DNA from 4 places in the Micromonospora sp. WMMD967 genome. Region 2 is predicted to be linked to each of the others. Evidence: riboswitches for the same ligand, from Rfam matches in the RefSeq annotation. Region 2 holds a riboswitch; each other region holds the start of a gene.

What was found. Region 2 has a riboswitch for cobalamin ahead of O7631_RS17970 (peptidase). Riboswitches for the same ligand answer to the same signal wherever they lie in the genome.
Region 1: linked by a shared signal. The riboswitch ahead of O7631_RS26045 (acyl-CoA thioesterase) and the one ahead of O7631_RS17970 (peptidase) in region 2 are both predicted to bind cobalamin.
Region 3: linked by a shared signal. The riboswitch ahead of O7631_RS20020 (ribonucleoside-diphosphate reductase subunit alpha) and the one ahead of O7631_RS17970 (peptidase) in region 2 are both predicted to bind cobalamin.
Region 4: linked by a shared signal. The riboswitch ahead of O7631_RS19980 (CbtB-domain containing protein) and the one ahead of O7631_RS17970 (peptidase) in region 2 are both predicted to bind cobalamin.

The regions. Positions count from the first base shown of each region.
Region 1 covers NZ_JARUBK010000001.1:5,779,159-5,784,654, reverse strand. Annotated here, with positions in the region: gene O7631_RS26050 (copper resistance protein CopC) at 1-1,640, opposite strand, end outside; cobalamin riboswitch at 1,770-1,984, shown strand; gene O7631_RS26045 (acyl-CoA thioesterase) at 2,103-2,615, shown strand; gene O7631_RS26040 (zinc-dependent alcohol dehydrogenase family protein) at 2,756-3,742, shown strand; gene O7631_RS26035 (hypothetical protein) at 3,766-3,966, opposite strand; gene O7631_RS26030 (ATP-binding cassette domain-containing protein) at 4,593-5,273, opposite strand; gene O7631_RS26025 (ABC transporter ATP-binding protein) at 5,270-5,496, opposite strand, start outside.
Region 2 covers NZ_JARUBK010000001.1:3,887,289-3,892,784, reverse strand. Annotated here, with positions in the region: gene alaS (alanine--tRNA ligase) at 1-724, opposite strand, end outside; gene def (peptide deformylase) at 776-1,330, shown strand; gene tsaD (tRNA (adenosine(37)-N6)-threonylcarbamoyltransferase complex transferase subunit TsaD) at 1,327-2,364, shown strand; cobalamin riboswitch at 2,451-2,602, shown strand; gene O7631_RS17970 (peptidase) at 2,690-3,739, shown strand; gene O7631_RS17965 (hypothetical protein) at 3,769-4,221, shown strand; cobalamin riboswitch at 4,331-4,548, shown strand; gene metE (5-methyltetrahydropteroyltriglutamate--homocysteine S-methyltransferase) at 4,667-5,496, shown strand, end outside.
Region 3 covers NZ_JARUBK010000001.1:4,475,833-4,481,328, forward strand. Annotated here, with positions in the region: gene O7631_RS20005 (aldo/keto reductase) at 1-31, shown strand, start outside; gene O7631_RS20010 (FadR/GntR family transcriptional regulator) at 41-766, opposite strand; gene O7631_RS20015 (enolase C-terminal domain-like protein) at 774-2,168, opposite strand; cobalamin riboswitch at 2,801-3,015, shown strand; gene O7631_RS20020 (ribonucleoside-diphosphate reductase subunit alpha) at 3,205-5,496, shown strand, end outside.
Region 4 covers NZ_JARUBK010000001.1:4,468,035-4,473,530, forward strand. Annotated here, with positions in the region: gene O7631_RS19965 (response regulator transcription factor) at 1-431, shown strand, start outside; gene O7631_RS19970 (histidine phosphatase family protein) at 483-1,067, opposite strand; gene O7631_RS19975 (CbtA family protein) at 1,064-1,837, opposite strand; gene O7631_RS19980 (CbtB-domain containing protein) at 1,828-2,031, opposite strand; cobalamin riboswitch at 2,066-2,221, opposite strand; gene O7631_RS19985 (amidohydrolase family protein) at 2,481-3,359, shown strand; gene O7631_RS19990 (ABC transporter permease) at 3,872-4,879, shown strand; gene O7631_RS19995 (ABC transporter substrate-binding protein) at 4,920-5,496, shown strand, end outside.

The sequences.
Region 1 (5,496 bases), 1.9 Mb from region 2:
GCCATCGTCGGGTGTACGTGCTGGTAGCCGGTCAGGTCGCGGCCCACCACGATCATGTGCAGCGGCTTGTCGTGGACGACCGCGAAGCGGGTCGCCGGCTGCCGGTCGGTCCCGACGATCCGGAAGCGGTAGTCGGCGCGTACCCCGGCGGGTTGGGACCGCTCCACCGGTTGCAGGGTGTACCCACCGGCGCTGACCGTCGTCCCGGTCGCCAGCGTCTCGCCCGCCGCGCCGTCACCTCGGTGCGTGTGCGGACCGGTGCCCGCCGGGTGTTGGTGCCCGTCGGTCGCGGATCCCGCCGGCCCCGAAGCCGGCGGACCGCCGGCCGGCTGCCGGGCGGTGTTCGACGGGCTCTGGTCGCCGGTGCCGATGCGGGCCAGCCCGAACCCGGCCAGCAGGGCGACCACCAGCCCGCCGACGAGCAGCGCCAGGTGGCCGTTGCTGAGCCGGGACCCGGGTGCCACCCCGGCGAGGTCCGTGTCCGGCCGGTGGCCGGCCTCGACTGTCGACTCTTGGTCGGTGGTGGAAGGGGCCTGCGCCTCCTGATCGGTGCTGGCGACGGCCTTCGCCTTCTGCTCAATGGGCGTCGGATCGACCGCGTCGGTGGGCGTCGGGTCGACGGCGACGCCCGTGCGGGCCGTGACGACCGCGTCGCCCGTCCGCGCCGCCGGCACGGTGGCCGGTCGCCGCTTACCACCCGTGGGCTTCGTGCCGACACCGCTCACCGCGGCGGCCGTCCTGCCGGCGGAGGACTTGGCGGCGGCCGTCTTTGCGGCGGCGGCCCTGGCTGGGCTGGTCTTGCCGGCGGAGGGCCGGTTCGTGGTGCGTGCGCCGCCGCCGCGTCGACCGGAGGCCGCCGGCGAGGTACGGCCCCGTCCGGTGGGTTTGCCGGTGGACGCCGTCCGGCGACGCCAGACGACGAATCCGGCCGCCGCCACGAGTGCCGCGATCGCCGCCGCCCAGCCGGCCCAGGCCAGTCCTCCGGAGCCGCTCTCCTCGCCCGGCCCGGTCGGCGGGGCCGCCGCAGCTCCGGTCGGCGGGGTCACCGGCTGGGCCGAGGTGGTCGGCACCGCCGACGCCTGCCCGGACGACCCGTGCTGCTCGGTGGCGGCCACCAGCGCCGGGTCCGGCTGCGTCGTCGGCGGGCTCCACCCCTTGGGTGCCGCCGTCACCGGCCCGTTGTAGCGGAACGTCAGCGTGCCCCGCACGGTGTCGCCGTCCGAGGCGACCGACAGGTAGCTCACCGAATACTGGCCCTTGGCTGGCAGGTGGGTGACCGCCACCGTCGCGGGAAACCCGGTCGTGTACTCCCGTGGCTCGAACTGCCCGTTGACCAGGAAGTACTCCCGTACCGGCTTGTCCAGCGGCTTCGGCTCCCCGTACGACCAGCTGTTGTCGACCCGGATGCCGCCCGGGGCGGTGACAGTGAAGAACGCGTTCGGCGCGGCCTTTTCGGTGAAGAAGAGCTGCACCGCCGTCAACGGCTCGCTCACGGTGGCCCCACCCGCCGGCGTGGACATGGCGAGAGTGCCGTGAGCCGAGGCGGGTTGGGCGGACGCGAGGAGTGCGACCGCCGAGGCGAGGAGGAGCGCGAGGACACCCGAGAGCACCCGCCCCGGAGTCTGAGGGAGACGACGCATCTGAATATCCTGACCGGAGTGAGGCTTTTTTCAAGAGCTGGCGATCTTTTTCCTCACATGGCAAAAGCTGACGACGCTCCGGCGCCGCCTCCGCGCTGTGCCCCCGGTACCGGGACTTCCCTGGCCAGCTATGCTGCGGGCGGCGCTGGTTCGCCCCGTCGTGACCGTCGGGGCGTCGTAAGAGGGAACCCGGTGGAAGTCCGGGACTGCCCCGCAGCGGTGAGTGGGAACGAACGCCGTCATCAGCACTGGGCCGTCGGCCTGGGAAGCGACGGCCGGTAGGAGACCGGCGTGACCGGTCAGGCCCGCGAGTCCGAAGACCTGCCCGCGCTGCGCACACGACCGTGTGCGCCGCCGTCGGCCTCGCGGGTGGGCTGAGCGGGTGACGTGCCGTCCGTCGGCGCGTGCTCGTCGGGTGTCCGCGTACCGGTGGTGTGGTTTCCCGAGAGACGGACTACCGCTGTGCACGACACCGCCACGATCGCCGGCCGAGCGCCGTCGGCGTCGCACCTGACCCTGTCGCAGATCATGGACCAGCACCACACCAACCTGATGGGTACGGTGCACGGCGGCCGGATCCTCAACCTCATCGACTCGGTGGCCGGAGTCGTCGCCGCCCGGCACTCCGACGGGCCGGCGGTCACCGCCGCCATCGACGAGACCGCGTTCCTGCGCGCGGTGCGGGTCGGCGACGTCGTGCACGTCGACGCTCGGATCACCTGGGCCGGACGCAGCTCGATGGAGGTCGCGGTCAAGGTCACCGCCGACCGGTGGGACCGGGCCGTTCCGCCCACCGACGTGGCCACCGCCCACCTGGTCATGGTCGCCATCGACGACGACGGCCAGCCGAGGACGGTGCCGCCGCTGCTACCCGAGACCGACGGGGACCGGAGGCGCTACCGCGAGGCGGAGATCCGTCGGGAGCACCGGTTGGCGTTGCGGAGGGCGCTGCTCGACGGCGTCGACGAGGGCTGAGGGGCGGCTCGGGCTCTCGCCCCGTTCAGCGGATCTCGCCCGAATCGTCGTCCTGGCCGTCACCCCGGATGTCACCCGGGCGGCACCCCCAGTTGGATAGCGTCCACGTGATGTCTGGATCACGGAGGGTGTGAATCGTCATGCGCGCTGCGGTGCTGCGGGAGTTCGACAGGCCGCTGACGGTCGAGGAGATCGATCAGCCCTCTCCCCAGGCGGGGCAGGTGCTGGTGCGGATCGTCGCCAGCGGGGTCAATCCACTCGACACGAAGATCCAGGCCGGACAGGCCGCGCACGCGCGCGTACGACCGCCCGCGGTGCTCGGGTTGGACCTTGCCGGGGTCGTCGCCGCTGTCGGCGCGGAGGTGGCCGGCTTCGCGCCGGGAGACGAGGTGTACGGGCTGTGCGGGGGAGTGGGTGGGCTACCGGGTTCGCTGGCCGAGTACGCCGCCGTGGACGCCCGGTTGCTGGCCCGCAAGCCTGGCGGCCTCTCGATGCGCGAGGCCGCCGCATTGCCACTGGCGGCGATCACCTCCTGGGAGGGGCTTGTCGACCGCGCCGGGGTCCGCGCCGGGCAGAAGGTGCTGGTGCACGGCGGTGCCGGCGGTGTCGGTCACGTGGGCCTGCAACTCGCCCAGGCAAAGGGTGCCGAGGTGTACGCCACCGGCGGGCCGGCGAGCGTACGGGTGATCGAGAGCCTGGGTGCCGTGCCCATCGACTACACCTCGACCAGCGTGGAGGAGTACGTCGAGAGGCACACCGCTGGTGAGGGGTTCGACATCGTCGTCGACAACGTCGGTGGCGCGACGCTCGACGCGTCGTTCGCGGCGGTACGCACCTATCACGGGCACGTCGTCAGCGCGCTCGGTTGGGGCACCCACTCGCTCGCCCCGCTGTCGTTTCGTGGCGCGACCTACTCCGGCGTGTTCACCCTGCTACCGATGCTCACCGGCCGGGGCCGCGAACATCACGGCGACATCCTGCGGGAGATCGCGACGCTGGCCGACGCCGGCGCGCTGCGCCCGCGACTGGACCGGCGTCGGTTCACGCTCGACACCATCATGGACGCTCACCGTGTGGTCGCCGACGGCATCGCCGAGGGCAAGGTCGTGGTGGACATCGCCGACTGACCGGCCGGGACGTCAGGTAGGGCTTACGCGTTGCCGTGACCTGCCGCGTCGATGAGGCCTCCGAGACGGTAGCGCAGGACGCGGGCCTGGCTGATCGACATCGCTACCCGGTCGGACGCCAGGCCCCCGGTCGCGCTCAACACCACAGTGGTTTCAGCCGCCGCATGGGCAGTTTGGACCAACGCCACCGTGATGATCGACGCTTCCGGTCGGTTGGTGTCCACGTCCGAGACATGCGACCGGTGTTCCCCGCGCCGGTCGCACCCGTCGCGACCGCACCACCGGGGATGCTGGTCGTCCGCCGCCAACGCCCCGGTGGCGAAGATGTGCACGAACCCGCATCGCCGCTCCACGTCCCGCGTCATCGGGGCCGTGGCGGTGGTGAACCCCGCTGCCGTGATGGCGTCACCCGCCGTGTTCGGGTGTGCGGCGGCTCGAAGCGCGTGCGCCACTGGCGTGCGATGCCCCACCGAGGAACCAGATCCGCTCCGGTCTGCGCTTAATCCGCTGATCCGAAGCGGTCGAAGACGGCCCGTGCGCCAAGCGATCGACCACCGAAGAGATGCCTGCCGTTCCACTCGATCGTCCGCTCGAATGAATCCCCTACGCAGAAGTGCAGGCGACCGCCTATGCGCCCGTTGCCGGGAGTCCACAGCCGAAGTGGAAGGTGGTCGACGAGCCAGGCGAGCACGGCGAGACCATAGCTGACGCCGGGTCGAGCGGTTGTCGCCACGATCCGCGCAACATCAGGGTTGTTGCTGCTTCCCGCACGTCGGAGGCAGCAGTATCCGGGTAGTTGCGCGGATCATGACTGTCGCACGGTCCGCCCGGGGTGGGACCCGGCGGTCCGTCAGGTCCGGGTCGGGGTCGTGCTGTTCAGGTCGACGATCCGGTCGGCCCAGCGGTCCATCAGGGTCTGGTCGTGGCTGATGACGAGGACACCGGCCCGCTGGGTTCGCTGGTAGTCGCGGATGATGGCGGCGACGTGCGCCTGGGTCGAGGCGTCCAGCATCGCCGTGGCCTCGTCGCAGAGCAGGTAGTCCGGCCGGTGTACGAGGGCGCGGGCGAGGCAGGCGCGTTGTAGCTGCCCGTCGGACACCGCGTGTGGCCGTCGGCCCCGCAGGTCGGCGGTGAGGCCGACGAGGTCGGCGAGTTCGGCCACGCGCTCCCGGACCGTCGCATCGGGCGTTCGGACGGCACGGAGCGGTTCGGCGATGAGGTCGTCCAGGCTCAGCCGGGGATCGGCGGCGGCGCGCGGGCTCTGGAACAGCACGGCGACGCGGGTCCGCAGGGCGACCGGTACGGCGTACCGCACTCCGTGCACCGGCGTCCCGTCGATGCTGACCCGGCCGTGGTCCGGGCGGTGCAGGAGGGCCAGGACCCGGACCAGTGTCGACTTGCCGCAGCCGGACGGGCCGCGCAGCCCGACCGTCTCGTCTCGACCGACCCGCACCGTGACGCCGTCGAGCACGACCTGACGGCCGTACCTGACGGTGACCTGGTCGGCGAGCAGGTGCTGTTCGCTGGTCACGTGACGGCTCCGGTGCGGATCGGGTGGTGGCAGGCGACAGTGCCGTCGCCGGCGATCGGCGTCGGCGACGGCTGGCTCGCGCAGGTGTCGGTGCGGTGCGGGCAGCGGGGCGCGAACGCGCAGCCCGGAGGCAGCGCGGTGAGCATCGGCGGGTCGCCCGGCACCGGCCGGAAGGCGCGGTCCGGCAGGGCGTCGAGGAGCGCGGCGGCGTACGGGTGGGTGG
Region 2 (5,496 bases):
GCAGGATCGACGCCATCCGCTCCAGGCCCATGCCCGTGTCGATGTTCTTCGCCGGCAGGTCACCCAGGATCGGGTAGTCCTCCTTGGTCGTGCCCGGACCCCGCTCGAACTGCATGAACACGAGGTTCCAGAACTCCATGTAGCGGTCCTCGTCGACCGCCGGGCCACCCTCACGGCCGTACTCCGGACCCCGGTCGTAGAACAGCTCCGACGACGGACCGCACGGCCCGGGAATGCCCATCGACCAGAAGTTGTCCGCCTTGCCCCGACGCACGATCCGCTCCGCCGGGACCCCGACCGACCGCCAGATCTCGAACGCCTCGTCGTCGTCGAGGTACACCGTCGGCCAGACCCGCTCCGGATCCAACCCGAAACCGCCGTCGGCCTGCGACTTCGTCACCAGCTCCCACGCCAGCGGAATCGCCCCGGCCTTGAAGTAGTCACCGAAGGAGAAGTTGCCATTCATCTGGAAGAACGTGCCGTGCCGACTGGTCTTGCCGACCTCGTCGATGTCCGGGGTCCGAATGCACTTCTGCACGCTGACCACCCGCTGGTACGCAGGCGTCTGCTGACCCAGGAAATACGGCACGAACTGCACCATGCCGGCGTTGACGAACAACAGATTCGGGTCGCTGATGGCGGGCAGCGGAGCGGACGGCACCACAGCGTGACCATTCGCCTCGAAATGCGCGAGGTACCGCCGCTTGATCTCCGCCGTCCGCACCAGACCACTCCCCTACTGCCAAGATTTTGCAATTGCATACTATGGGCAGCTATGGAGAGGCATGTCGGCACCCCACGACCGATCACCCGTTACGGCACCCCGGTCCTGCACCGCCGATGCACCCCGGTGACCGTGTTCGACGACGCGCTCGCCGCACTCGTCGACGACATGTTCGCCAGCATGTACGCCGCCCACGGGGTCGGCCTGGCCGCCAACCAGATCGGCGTCGACGCCCGGATCTTCGTCGTCGACTGCCCCGACGCCACCGACACCCACACCGTCGCCCACGTGATCAACCCGGTGCTGCACCTGCCCGAGCAACGCGACCTGGTCATCGACTCCGAGGGCTGCCTGTCCGTGCCGGGGCAACGCGCCGACCTGGCCCGATCCGCCACCGCCTCCGTCACCGGCGTCGACCTGCGCGGTGAGCCGATCCGCCTGGACGGCACCGGCACCCTCGCCCGGTGCTTCCAGCACGAGGTCGACCACCTCGACGGCCTCGCCTACGTCGATCGACTGCCCGTCAAACTGCGCAAACAGCTCCTCGCGGCCAGCGCCGAACACCCCGGTGTCGGCGCCGGCGTCAACCAGGACGCCGACGCGTGACAGTTGTCCTCGGCATCGAGACGTCCTGCGACGAGACCGGCATCGGGATCGTCGCCGACGGCGTCCTGCTCGGTGACGCTCTCGCCACGAGCATGGACGAACACGCCCGCTTCGGTGGCGTGGTCCCCGAGATCGCCGCCCGCGCGCACCTGCACGCCGTCACCCCCATGGTCGAGCACGCACTGGGCCAGGCCGGGATCGGCTTCGCCGACATCGGCGCGGTCGCCGCCACCGCCGGACCCGGGCTCGCCACCGCCGTCCAGGTCGGCCTGGCCGCCGGCAAGGCGTACGCGCTGAGCCTCGGTGTCCCCCTCTACGGCGTACACCACCTCGCCGGCCACGCGGCCGTCGACGTCCTCGAACACGGGCCGCTGCCGGCCCGCTGCGTCGCCCTGATCGTCTCCGGCGGGCACACCAGCCTGCTGCTGATCGGCGACCTCGCCCGCGACCCGGTCGTGCACCTGGGCGACACCGTCGACGACGCCGCCGGTGAGGCGTTCGACAAGGTGGGCCGCCTGCTCGGCCTGCCCTACCCCGGCGGACCCGTCATCGACCGGGTCGCCCGCGACGGCGACCCGACGGCCATCGCTTTTCCCCGCCCGATGACCGGCCCGCAGGACGCCCCGTACCGGTTCTCGTTCTCCGGGCTCAAGACCGCTGTCGCCCGCTGGGTCGGACACCACGGTGACCGGCCGCTGCCCGTCGCCGACGTCGCCGCGTCGTTTCAGGAGGCCGTCGCCGACACCCTCACCCGCAAGGCTCTCGCCGCCTGCCGCGACTACCAGGCCGACACACTGCTCCTCGTCAGCGGAGTCGCCGCCAACAGCCGGGTCCGCGCCCTCGCCGAAGAACGCTGCTCCGCGGCCGGCATTCACCTGCGGGTGCCGTCGCCACGGCTCTGCACCGACAACGGCGCGATGATCGCCGCCGTCGGAGACCTCCTCGTCCGCGCCGACATCTCCCCCGACCGGCTCGACCTCGGCCCCGACCCGTCCGCCGTCCTTCGTGGGGCGCTGCTGCACGGCCCCCGCTGACCGGCACCAGCCAGCGCAGCGCCCCGCGGGTAGACCCGGCTGTCTGCGCCGACGCTGCCCGTCGGATCACGGACATTGACGGGGAGCCCAGACGTGGGAACACTGTCCGTCACAACTTCATACCTGTGTGCTGACGGGGGAAGTCCGGTCGAAATCCGGCGCTGGCCCGCAACGGTAGGCGGCGACACACGTAGTGACGCCGCGAGCCCGATTACCCGTCAGTCCGCATGACCAGCCTCCCCACCCGTCGTGGCCCACGGGTCGGAGCCGCCCGAACCGGAGTCGGGTCGTCTCGGACCACCGGAGCCCGGAAAGGCGTCGCTTCATGGTCAACCGTCCCCTCCGGCACCGCGCCCGCGTCTTCGTAGGCGCTGCGCTCGCCGCCCTCACGCTGTCCCTGACAGCCGTACCCGCCGCCGCCACCGCGTCGCCGCCGACCCTCAACAAGGTCGATGCCGCCGCCGGCTGGCTCGCCCGCCAACTGGTCGACGGCGAGCGGTTCGAGGTCGTCTACGACGGCATCGCGTATCCCGATCAGGGCCTCACCCTCGATGCGGTGTTCGCCTTCGCCGCAGCCAAGACGGCCGACACGAACGCGGCGAACGCCATGTCGTGGCTCGCCCAACCGGCCGTGATCAGCGGCTACATCGGTGACGGCACCGAGGCGTACGCGGGCGCGACCGCGAAACTCGCTCTGGGTGCCCAGGTCCGCGGCCTCAACCCGGCGACGTTCGGCGGTGTCGATCTGCTCACCCGGCTCAACAGCCTGCTGACGCCTAGCGGCCGGTACTCCGACCGGTCGGCGTACGGCGACTACAGCAACACCTTCACCCAGTCCTTTGCGGTGCTGGCGTTGGACCGGGCCGGAGGCGCACCGTCGTCGGCGGTGACGTTCCTGGCCGCGAGCCGGTGCGCCGACGGTGGTTTCCCGCTGCTCTTTGGGCAGCCGACCTGTGTCAGCGACGTCGACGCGACCGCTCTGGCCGTTCAGGCCCTGCTGGCCGCAGGCCGTCCGTTGGTCGCGGCTTCGGCCGCGCAGTGGCTGGTCTCTGTGCAGGGCGCTGACGGCTCGTTCGCCGCGAACGGCGTGGCCAACGCGAACAGCACCGGGCTCGCCGCCCAGGCGCTCTTCGCCGCCGGTCGGTCGTTGGCCTGGCTACACGCCCGCCAGTTCCTGCTCAGCCTGCAGGTCACCTGCACAGGCACGCCGGCCGATCGCGGCGCCATCGCGTACACCCCCGGCGGATTCGATGCGAGCACCGCCGCCCGGGCCACCGCTCAGGCCGTACCCGGCATCGCAGGCGCCGGGCATGCGACCCTGTCGGCCACCGGCGCTCACGCTGCCGCGCCCGTCCTGGCGTGTGCGCCATGGTGACCCGTCGGCGGGCGACGATGCGCCGACGGATGGCACTGCTGTTAGCGGCCACCGTCGTCAGCGTCGGCCTGGTCGCCGTCGACCCGGTGCCACGTGCCGCGCACGCGGCGGCGTGCGCCCCGGGTGCGGGCGTCACGGTGGTGGTCGACCTCACCGCGTTCGGCCTCGGTGTCCAGACCGGCTGCCGGCTCGGTGACCCGCCGACCGGCCTGGCCGCCTTGCAGGGAGCCGGCTTCGCCGTGACGGGCACCCAACGGTGGGGTCTCGCCTTCGTCTGCCGAATCAACGGCTATCCCACAGCCGCCTCGGAACCGTGCGTCAACACGCCGCCCGCCAGCGCGTACTGGTCGTACTGGCACGCGGCACCCGGCGGCACCTGGTCCTACAGCACCCTCGGCGCGAGCAGCTACAACCCCGCCCAGGGCACCGTCGAAGGATGGCGCTTCGGCTCCGGGCAGGCTCCGTCCATCTCCCCGCCGTAGTCGGCCTTGGCCGGGAGTCCGGGCCTAACCGGACTCCCGGCCCGTCCAACTCTGGGCGACAGGAAGAATCCGCGTGCCGCAGCGGCACCGGGGATCAGCTTCCGGCCGTACGATGGTCGGCAGTGCTGGTTCGCCGCACCGTCACGGTGTGGCGTCGTAAGAGGGAACCCGGTGGGAAACCGGGACTGCCCCGCAGCGGTGAGTGGGAACGACCGCCGTCATACGCACTGGACGCATGAGCGTCTGGGAAGCGACGGCCAGTAGGAGATCGGGTCGCCCCGGTCACGCCCACGAGTCCGAAGACCTGCCCGCACCGCGTACGCGTCCGCGTGCGCCGCCGTCGGCCTCTCGGGAGGGTCAGGGCGAGGCCCGGTCGTCGTCCCGTGCCCTGCCGTGTCCCTCCAGTGTGGTCGGTGGTCGACCTCGAGGGAAGGACACCCATTCCGTGACCGCACCGTTCGGGCTGAGCACCGTGCTCGGCTATCCCCGCATCGGTCCCCACCGCGAACTCAAGCACGCCGTCGAGTCCTACTGGGCGGGCCGGATCGACGCCAACGCTCTTCAGGAAATTGCGGCCAGCCTCCGCGTCGACGTGTGGCGCACGCTGCGCGACGCCGGCCTGGACGCGGTTCCGTCGAACACGTTCTCGTTCTATGACCAGGTGCTCGACACCACCGTTCTGGTCGACGCGGTCCCGGACCGGTTCCGCCGCCTCGGTCTCGGCGACCTGGACACCTACTTCGCCATGGCGCGTGGCACGGAGCGGGAGCCGGCGCTGGAGCTGACGAAGTGGTTCGACACCAACTACCACTACCTGGTTCCGGAGGTCGGCCCCGGCACAGCGTTCACGGCCCGCCCGGATAAGGCGGTGCGGGAGTACGGCGAGGCGAAGGCACTCGGCGTCACCACCAGGCCGGTGCTGGTCGGGCCGGCGACCTACCTCCTGCTGTCCAAGGCCACCGAGGACGCACCGGAAGGGTTCCGGCCCTTCGACCGGCTCGATGACCTCGTCGCGGTCCACGAAGACATCCTCGGCACCCTGGCCGATGCCGGCGTCGAATGGGTTCAGCTCGACGAGCCCGCGTACGCCGCCGACCGCACCCCGCAGGAGATCACCGCGCTGCGCGCCGTATACCGCCGGCTCGGCCTTCTGAAGCACCGGCCACGGTTGTTCGTCGCGTCGTACTTCGGTGACCTCGGCGACGCGTTGCCGGCGCTGTTGGGCACCCCGGTCGAGGCGGTCGGCATCGATCTGGTCGCCGGGCCGGGCAACCT
Region 3 (5,496 bases), 590 kb from region 2:
CGAGGCGGGGCTGCTCGACGTGCAGCCGTAGTGTCAGCGGTCAGGGGCCCGTCATCTCGGTGGTGGTCGGGTCACCGTCGTCGGGCAACCCGTGCAACGACTCCTCCACACCGATCAGGTGGTTGGCCATCCGGGTGCGGGCCCGCTCCGGGTCACGCGCCACGAGGGCCTTGAGGATCGCCACGTGTTCGTCATGGGTACGCCGGTCCGCGCCCTCCTCGTGCAGGCTCCGCCAGAGCCGCCCGCGGATGGTGCGACCGGCGAACGCCTCGATGAGCCCGACGAGCACCGGGTTCTCGGCGTGCACGGCGATGATCCGGTGGAAGGCGATGTCGATCTCGAGGATGCGTTCGTGGTCCTGCGGTGACTGGCCGACCATTCGGGCGGCCTCGTCGAGCAGCTCCCCGGCCTGGGCGAGGGCCTCGTCGGTGATCCTGGTGGCGGCCAACCGGGCTGCCTCGCACTCCAGCAGCCGCCGGACGGTGTGGATGTGCCGAGGGTCGTCCTGACCCTGGAAGTCCACCACGAAGCCCATCGGGGCCAGCAGTTGCGGCGCGTCGAGGTTGGTGACGTAGGTGCCGTCGCCCTGACGGATGTTGACGATGCCGAGGATCGACAGGGCCGACATTCCCTCGCGCAGTGAGCCGCGCGAGACGCCGAGGGACTCGGCGAGGTCCTTCTCGATCGGCAGGCGGTCCCCGGGCTTGAACCTCCCGTCCAGGATCATCTGCTTGATGCCGTTCACCACTTCGTCGGTGCGTGACATGGTCCCCCTAGCGGCCAGCGGATGTGGCCGTCCCACCCGCGATCACGTACGGCTCCGGAGATGACACGGTAGTCGGGTCGGCCGCGGCCCAGTAGTGGCCGTCGGGAAAGCGGTAGAGCGCGATCGACTCGGGGCGCATCCGCGTGGAGTAGCCGGGCTGGTCGGGCAGGACGTAACCGCTGCCCGAGCCGGTGTCGCGGATGACGCACGGGTCGGTGAAGTGCTCGTGCAGGTGGTCGACGAACTCGGTGACCCGGTTGGTGAGGTCTCCCGAGACCGCGACGTAGTCGAGAACCGACACGTGCTGGACCATCTCGCACAGCCCGACGCCGCCGGCGTGCGGGCAGACCGGTACGTCGAACTTCGCGGCGAGGAGCAGCACGGCGACGATCTCGTTGATGCTGGCCAGCCGACCGGTGTCCAACTGGCAGAAGTCGATGGCCCCGGCCTGGAACAGCTGCTTGAACATCACCCGGTTGTGGCAGTGCTCGCCGGTGGCGACGCCGATCGGGGCGACGGCCCGGCGGACGGCCGCGTGACCCAGGATGTCGTCGGGGCTGGTCGGCTCCTCGATCCACAGCGGTGTGAACCGGGCGAGGGCGGTGACCCACTCGATGGCCTGGCCGACGTCCCACACCTGGTTGGCGTCGATCATCAGGTTGCGGTCCGGGCCCAGGATCTCCCGGGCGATGGCGCACCGACGGATGTCGTCGTCGAGGTTGGCGCCCACCTTGAGCTTGACGTAGCCGTAGCCGCTGTCGACGGCTTCCTGGCACAGCCGGCGCAGCTTGTCGTCGCCGTAGCCGAGCCAGCCGGCCGAGGTGGTGTAGGCGGGGTAGCCGGTCCGGTGGAGCTCGGCGAGGCGGTCGGCCTTCGTGCTCTCCTTGGCTCGCAGGATGGCCAGTGCCTCGTCGCGGGTCAGCGCGTCGGACAGGTAGCGCAGGTCCGCGATGTCGACGAGTTGGTCGGGGGTCATGTCGACCAGGAGCCGCCACAGCGGCTTGTCGGCGAGCCGGGCCACCAGGTCCCACGAGGCGTTCAGCACGGCCGCGAGCGACAGGTGGACGACGCCCTTCTCGGGCCCGAGCCACCGCAGCTGCGAGTCGGACGTGAGGAGGCGGTAGACCGCCCCCATGTCGGCCGCCATCGTCGCCACGTCCAGGCCCACGAGGAGCTGTGCCTGGTGGACCGCCGCGGCGGCGACGATGTCGTTGCCCCGACCGATGGTGAAGGTCAGGCCGTGGCCCGCGAGCGGCGCGCCCACGCTGTCGGTGCCGTCGGTGTGCAGGACGACGTAGGCCGCTGAGTAGTCGCCGTCCTTGTTCATGGCGTCTGACCCGTCAGCGGTCAGGGAGGTGGGGAAGCGGACGTCCTCGACGGTGACAGCGGTGATCTGCGGCATGCGCTCCTCGCCCGACTAGGCAAAAGATCAGATGATCATTCGGAGTATACGGAGGCTGGTTCAGGTGCGTCAACGACGTCGATCACCTGACCGATGCAGACATCCAATGTTTCTGATCGGGATCGGACGCCGGGCGAGAGGCGCTTCCCACCTGGTGTGTTCGGATGCCGAGCGACCGCCGTCATGGCGGCGGTACCCCGCCGTCGCGGCCCGCGATCGCGCATTTGCGCCACGGTCGAAACCCAATCCGCTGGTAGTGGGCGCGCGCTGTCCGAAGTGGGACCCCGGCCGGTGGAATGTGTCGAATGGTGGGCGGCGGCGCGCCGCTCGGAACGAGGGTCGGAGCCAACGGCCGACCGAGGGTTTTGAAGATTGGATGTTCACTCTGACCGTCGACATCGACGGTCGATTATGGGCAACGTTCCTTACATCTGGATCCTGCATACATCACATCTTTGTGGACCGTTGTTCGACCACCCGGCAGCCTTGTCGCGCCACTGACCGCCGCCTCCCGCCGGCCCCCGCCGCCCGGGGCCGGCGGCGGGGCGCGGTCGGGTGACGGTCGTCACCGCCTCCGCCGCCGACACGCCAGCACCGACATGTGGGGTGTGACAACCGCTGGGTCCCTATATATGGTGTCGAACGCAGCTGGTTCGACCGCTCACCCAGGGCGGTCGAGGCAAGAGGGAACCCGGTGGAAATCCGGGACTGTCCCGCAGCGGTGAGTGGGAACGACAGCCGTCATCAGCACTGGACCACACGGTCTGGGAAGCGACGGCCGGTAGGAGACCGGCGAGCCCGGTCGCGCCCACGAGTCCGAAGACCTGCCAGCGCGCCGCGTACCCGCACCCGGGTGTGCGGCGGTCCGAGGCCGCGTGGGACGGCTGACGCCATGTGACCCACGCCGCCGGCGTGGCGTCCGTCGGTGTCTGTCTCCGCGCGTTCGGACCTCCAGGTCTCGAACTCCGAGGAGCGAGTGGTGACAGTCACCGAGGTAGTCCCGGCCAGCGCCGACGCGGCACCGCGGCGGACACCGATGCAGGTCCGCAAGCGCGACGGCGGCACCGAACCCGTGGACGTGAACAAGATCGTCCGGGCGGTCGAACGGTGGGCCGACGACCTGACCGACGTCGACCCGATGCGCGTCGCCACCCGCACGATCAGCGGCCTGTACGACGGCGCGACGACAGCCGAGCTGGACCGGCTGTCCATTCAGACCGCGGCCGAGATGATCGGTGAGGAACCGCAGTACTCGCGCCTCGCCGCCCGCCTGCTCGCCGGCTACGTCGACAAGGAGGTGCGTCGGCAGGGCATCGCCTCGTTCAGCGCGGCGATCCGGACCGGCCACACCGAGGGCCTGATCGGAGAAGACACCGCCGCGTTCATCGCCACGCACGCCGCGGTGCTCGACGATGCCATCGACCCGGACGGCGACCGGCGGTTCGAGTACTTCGGGCTACGCACCGTCTACGACAGGTACCTGCTGCGCCACCCCACCAGCCGGGCGGTGCTGGAGACTCCGCAGTACTGGCTGCTGCGGGTGGCCTGTGGCCTGTCCCGTACGCCGGACGAGGCGGTCGGCTTCTACCGGTTGATGTCCAGCCTGGCGTACCTGCCCAGCTCACCGACGCTGTTCAACTCCGGCACCCGGCACACCCAGATGTCCTCCTGCTACCTGGTCGACTCACCGCTCGACGAGTTGGACTCGATCTACCAGCGCTACGCCCAGGTCGCCAACCTGTCCAAGTTCGCCGGCGGCATCGGCATCGCGTACTCCCGGGTCCGCTCCCGGGGCGCGTTGATCCGCGGCACCAACGGGCAGTCCAACGGGATCGTGCCGTGGCTGCGCACGTTGGACGCGAGCGTCGCGGCGGTCAACCAGGGTGGCCGGCGCAAGGGCGCGGCGTGCGTCTACCTGGAGCCGTGGCACCCGGACATCGAGGAGTTCCTGCAACTGCGGGACAACACCGGCGAGGACGCCCGCCGCACCCACAACCTGAACCTGGCCAACTGGGTCCCGGACGAGTTCATGCGCCGGGTCGAGGCCGACGAGATGTGGTCGCTGTTCGACCCGCACGAGGTGCCCGAGCTGCCCGACCTGTGGGGGGAGCGGTTCGACGCCGCGTACCGCGAGGCCGAGGCGCAGGGCCGCTACGTCCGGCAGGTCCCGGCGCGGGAGCTGTACGGGAAGATGATGCGCACCCTGGCCCAGACCGGCAACGGGTGGATGACCTTCAAGGACGCGTCGAACCGGCTGTGCAACCAGACCGCCGAACCGGGCAACGTGGTGCACCTGTCCAACCTCTGCACCGAGATCGTCGAGGTGTCCAGCGACGCCGAGACCGCCGTGTGCAACCTCGGCTCGGTGAACCTCGCCGCCCACCTCGTCGACGGTGACATCGACTGGGAGCGGCTGCGCGCCACGGTGCGTACCGCGGTGACCTTCCTCGACCGGGTCATCGACATCAACTACTACCCGACCACGCAGGCGGCGGCGAGCAACCCCCGCTGGCGGCCGGTCGGGCTCGGGCTGATGGGCCTGCAGGACGTCTTCTTCGCACTGCGGCTGCCGTTCGATTCGCCCGCCGCGCGGGAGCTGTCCACCCGGGTCAGCGAGGAGCTGTACCTGACCGCGCTGGAGACCTCCGCCGACCTGGCCCGCCAGTACGGCGCGCACCCGACGTACCCGCAGACCCGGGCCGCGCGGGGTCAGTTGCAGCCCGACCTGTGGGGTGTCGAGGGTACGCAGGCCACCCGGTGGGACGCCCTGCGGGAGCAGGTCGCGGCGCACGGGCTGCGCAACTCACTGCTGGTGGCCGTCGCCCCGACCGCCACCATCGCCTCGATCGCCGGGTGCTACGAGTGCATCGAGCCGCAGGTGTCGAACCTGTTCAAGCGCGAGACGTTGTCCGGGGAGTTCCTCCAGGTCAACACCGCTCTGGTCCGCGAGCTGAAGGCCCGGGGTCTGTGGACCGACCGGATCCGGTCGGCGATCAAGCGGGCCGAGGGGTCGGTGCAGGACATCGCGGAGCTGCCGGCCGGCGTCCGGGAGTTGTTCCGCACCGCGTGGGAGCTGCCGCAGCGGGCGCTGATCGACCTCGCCGCCGCCCGTGCCCCGTTCATCGACCAGTCCCAGTCACTGAATTTGTTCCTGGCCGCGCCGACCATCGGCAAGCTCTCCTCGATGTACCTGTACGCCTGGAAGGCCGGGCTGAAGACCACCTACTACCTGCGCTCGCGCCCCGCGACGCGGATCCAGCAGGCCACCGTCAGCGCCGTCGCACCCGTGGCCGCCGCGCCCGTCGCCCTTGCGCCCGTCGCCCTCGCG
Region 4 (5,496 bases), 580 kb from region 2:
GGCCACCACACGTCGTCGTGCTCACCACGTTCGATCTCGACGAGTACGTGCACACCGCGCTTCGCTACGGCGCCGTCGGCTTCCTGCTCAAGGATGCCTCCGCCGAGGACATGCTCAACGCGGTGCGCAGCGCGGCGCGCGGTGACGCGATGATCTCCCCGAGGGTTACCCGCAGGCTGCTTCGACAGTTCTCCGGCCCGACAACTGATCGGCGCAGCAATGCCGAACAACGACTCGCGGTGCTTACCGAAAGGGAGCGGGAAGTCCTGGTAGCCGTCGGCGGCGGCTTGTCCAACACCGCGATCGCGGCCACGCTCTTCATGAGCGAGGCGACGGTGAAGACGCACGTCAGCCGGATTCTGGCGAAGCTGGGCCTGACAAACCGGGTCCAGGCAGCAATTCTCGCCTACCAGGCCGGGGTGCTGGACTGACCGCAACCCGCCAGCCCCGACGGCAGGGGCCAGCAGGGTGGCGGCGTGACCTCAGTCCGCTCGCGGCGCGGTCAGTCGTAGGTGCCAGCGGCTGCCCTGGCTGGTGAGCCGGACCACGGCCAACGGCTCCACGTCCACCTGCCGGTACGTCGCCAACGGCAGGCCCAGGGCGTGCACGACCGCAACCCGGATCACCAGCGGGTGCGTGATCGCGGTGATTCGGCGGTCGGCGCCGCGTTGCCCGTCCAACCAGGCACCGACCCGGTCGCGCACCGCAGCGACGGACTCGCCGCCGTGCGGTGCGGACTCCTCCGGTTCGGACATCCACTGGTGCAGCGCCTGCGGCTGCTCGACGGCGACCTCCTCGACCGACCGTCCGGTCCAGTCGCCGTAGTCGCAGTCCGCCAACGCCGCCTCGATGGTGGGCAGCAGACCGAGTGCGTCGGCGGTATCGGTAGCCGCTGCGGCGGGACTGGACACGCAGGCGTCGTCGACGCCCAGGTGCCCACGTCCGGCCAGGGCGAGGGCGGCACGCAGACCGCCCTCGTCCAAGCCGTCGTCCGAACCGCCGAAGCGGGCCCGACGCAGGGCGGTGGTGTGCGCGTGGGCGACCAGCCGGAGGCTGGTGGCGGTCACGTGCCCGGAAGTGCAGCGGCGGCCCGGCGACGCCGGTCGTGGTGCATCAGGGCCGCGAACAGCAGGCCGATCCCGGTCCAGAGCACCACCTGGGTGCCGAGGGAGGCCAGCCGGAAGTCCCACAACAGCGTCGCGGGGAAGTCGGCGGGGACCTCCTGGAACGACGGAAGCACCACATAGGAGACCACGGTGACCAGCAGGAATCCGCCGACGGCCGCAGCGACGCGTTGCCACAGCGGTGCCTGCGCGCCAACCGATCGGTAGCCCAGCGATCCCGCCCACACCGCCACCAGACCGAGCACCACCATCAGTAGGTAGGTGACGGTGCGTTGGTTGATGGTGGCCGGATCGCCGACCGCCGGCGGGTTCGCCGGGTACTTGAGGAACGGCACGACAACCGCGCCGAGCAGCGCCGCGCCGGCCAGCAGCAGACCCGACCGTCCGTCGTCGTAGGTCCGCCGACGACGCGCCAGCAGGACGTACGCCGTGGCCAGCAGGCCACCCATCGCGGCACCGAACAGGCCGGTGGCCAGGAACAGGCCGCCGCGCTGACCGTTGCGGCTGACCAGGGCATCCTCGTGGTCGTGCGCACCGGTGGCCGGCTCGGCATGCGCCGACGCCGCCTCCTCGATCGCGATGGCCGCGTCGACGTGCGGCTCGCCGGCGACATAGGCGAACGTCCCGGCGAGCAGACCGGCGATCAGACCGGCGAGCAGGCCGCGGACGAGGACGGTGACGAACGGGGGAGCGGTGGTGGCCGTCAGTGGCACGGAACACCCAGCAGGTGCCGGCCGTCGTGCATCAGCTCGTGCAGGTACATGCCACTGCGCGACACCGCGCCCTGGTCGAAGGCGACGAGGTAGGCCAGCAACGCCAGAGCGGCGACGGTCATCAACACCGTCCACAGCAGACGCGTGGTGCCAGCGGGATTCACCAACGGCTGGCTGGACGTGGAACTGGACATGTGCTCACGAACCTCCCCGGGGATGACGCGTCCCCATCGCAAGGCTGCGGACGACCGAGCGTCCTGGCTCGCGGCCCCTCTTGAGGTGTAGGGAACCGCTCACAGTGGCGCGACCGCGCCGGAATCACACCGGCTTCCCTCGCGTCGCCGCAGATAGTGGGTCGACGGTATCGGTGCCGCCTCAGGCGGTCAACCCGGTCCCCGGACGGCGACCCGCCGGCTCGCCGACGTGCGGGTAGCGGCGCATCGTCGCTTCGGTCAGTCGACGGTGTTCGCCCGGCCGGAGTGCTGGGGAGTTCCGGCTGGTGGGCGCGTTCTGCGGCCTGCGACCGGTCTGTTACCGCTAACATGGTCATCCTGCCAGATCGGTCGACGGCACCGGGCCGAGCCGGAGGGCCGACCAGTGGCGGAGCGGGGTGGGTGGACGTGAGCGCGCCGGGTCGGGTCCGATGACGACCGGTGCGGCCGTGCGGCAGTCGGGGATCATCGACGCGCACCATCACCTCTGGGTTCGCGCCCGACACCCGCAACCCTGGATCGACCCGCACACCATGGCCGCGATCGACGACGACTTCACCCCGGTCGATCTCGGCCCGGCTACCCGGGTCGCCGGAGTCACCCAGACCGTCGTCGTGCAGTCCGTCGCCGCCCGGTCGGAGACGCCGGAGCTGTTGGGGATCGCGGCCGACGACCCTCTCATCGCCGGAGTCGTCGGGTGGGTCGACCTCACCGCCGACGATGTCGTCGAGCGCCTGGAGCGACTTCGGGCGGCGCGGGGCGGCGAGCGGCTCGTCGGTATCCGTCATCTGGTCCAGTCCGAGCCCGACCCGGCGTATCTCGACCGCCCCGACGTGCGGAGGGGTGTCGCCGCGGTCGGTGCTGCCGGCCTCGCCTTCGACCTGCTCGTACGCCATCATCAGCTGTCGGCGGCCACCCGGCTCGTCCGTGACCTGCCCCAGGTCCGGTTCGTCCTGGACCACCTCGGTAAGCCACCGCTCGGCAGCGGGGGCCTCGCCGACTGGCCCCGGGACCTGCGGACGCTCGCCGCCGCACCCAACACGACGGCGAAGATCTCCGGCCTGGTGACGGAGGTGAGCGGCAGTTCCTGGACGGTGGCGGACCTGCGGCCGGCCGTCGAGCACGCACTGGACGTGTTCGGGCCGGGCCGGCTGATGTTCGGCTCGGACTGGCCGGTGTGTCTGCTCGCCACCTCGTACACCCGCTGGGTCAGGGTCCTCGGCGACCTGCTGGATCCGCTGACCGACGACGAACGCGCGGCGATCTGGCGACAGACGGCCAGCCGGGAGTACCGGCTCGCGGCGTCGTGACCCGCCGGGAGGCCGTCGGTTGACCGGCCGGGAGTTCGGCGGAGAATGAGGTGCCCGCAACCGCCACCGGGCATAGCATGTTATCGATAACATGCTCGCGATGGCCCGCCGGATCGAGCCGGTGGGTCACCCTAGGGTGCGGGGTGCGCATGGTCGTCGGGGCCGGACCTGCCGATCCAGTGTGGACTCCTGCCGGTTCGGTGTCCCGTGACCAACCGTCGACAGAGGTCGCCGCGACGCTCGGCCGCACTTGTGCCGATTTGATCAGACGTATGTGCGGGGCGGCTCTGGTAACGATGTCAAAACATGGTTGTAAGACCTTGGCAATCCACGGGGGTGCATGGCATGGTAACGGCTGATCAAGGGAAACATCTGACCTATCGTGACGGTGCGGCAGGTCGACGCCAAGTTCTCTCCTCCGTGGGGAGGCTCGGTCGCTCATAGGTGCTCGGCGCGACGGCGGGTCCTTCCGTCGAGTGCCGGCCCCACACATGGGGAGGTCAGGTCCGACGATGAGTACCGCCGAGGCATCCGCCGGCACGCAGCGCGGCGACATCGGTGACTGGCTCCGGGAACGGATCTCCCACGCCGTCTCCGAGTTCACCGCCGCCACCGCGTTGGTCGTCCTGTTCGTCGCGCTGACCTTCGCGAGTCCCTACTTCCTGACGGCGGACAACCTCTTCAACATCGGGGCCCAGACGGCGGTGATCGCCATCATCGCCACGGCGCAGACCATGGTCATCATCACCAAGGGCATCGACCTTTCGGTCGGGTCGGTGGCCGCGCTCGCCGGCGTGCTGGGAGCGATGACAGTCCGCGACCTCGGCTTCTCCCTCCTGGCGGCCACGGCGGTCGCGATCGGCGTCGGCGCGCTGGCCGGGCTGTTGAACGGTCTGCTGGTGACGGCCGCCCGGATTCCACCGTTCATCGCGACGCTGGGAACGATGTCCGTCGGCCGTGGTCTGGTCTTCATCATCACCGGCGCGGTCGGCGTCTACGGCCTGCCCCGGTCGTTCCAACTGCTCGGCAACGGCGAGATCATCGGCATTCCGTTCGCCGTCGTGATCACCGTCCTGGTCGCCGTCGGGGTCGCCTTCCTGCTCTCCCAGACCCGCTTCGGCCAGTACACCTACGCGATGGGCTCCAACCTGGAGGCCGCGCGTCGCTCCGGCATCCGGGTGGGCCGTCACCTGACCGGGGTGTACGTGCTGGCGGGTGTGCTGGTCGGGCTCGGCGGCATGATCGCCGCCTCCCGGGTCAACTCCGGCCAGCCCAACTACGGGATCTCGCTGGAGCTCGACGTCATCGCCGCCGCGGTCATCGGCGGAGCCAGCCTGTTCGGGGGGCAGGGCCGCATCGTCGGGACGATCATCGGCGCCTTCCTCATCGCCCTGGTCCGTAACGGGGCCGTCCTGCTCGACATCAGCATCCACTACCAGCAGGTGATCGTCGGCCTGATCATCTGGGCCGCCGTCTACTTCGACCAGTACCGCCGCCGGCGGCTGGAATCGCGGGGTTGACATGCCATTCCACGAGTCCGAACGAGGAAGGACACCCACCATGGCACACACCACCACCAGTCGACCGGCGCGCACGCGTCTCCTCCGTGCCCAGGCCATCCTGGCCGCGGTCGCGGCCACCGCCCTGCTCAGCGCCTGCGGCGGCGTCGAGGTCCGGGACGGCGGCGACGACGGCGCGAGCAAGGACGCGAGCGGGCCGCTGAAGCTCGCCGTCGTACCGAAGGCCGTCGGCGCCGACTACTGGAACACGGTGAAGGCGGGCGCGGAGTGCGCCGCGCAGCGCGCCGGGGACGTCACCGTCCAGTGGGACGGGGTGACCGCCGAGACCGACGTCGAGGGCCAGGTCAATCTGATCCAGAACTTCGTCACCAAGAAGGTCGACGGCATCGTCTACGCGGCGACCGACTCCAGCGCCCTGGCGCCCGCCACCGACCAGGCGCTGGCCGCCAAGATCCCCGTCGCGATGATCGACTCCGGCACCAGCCCGCAGCCGTCGAGCGTTCCGCTGTTCGCCACCGACAACCGCGCCTCGGCGACCGAGGCGGCGAAGCTGCTCGCCAAGGAGTTGGGCCCCGGCAACCACGACGTGGCCCTGGTCGAGTTTCAGCCCGGATCAC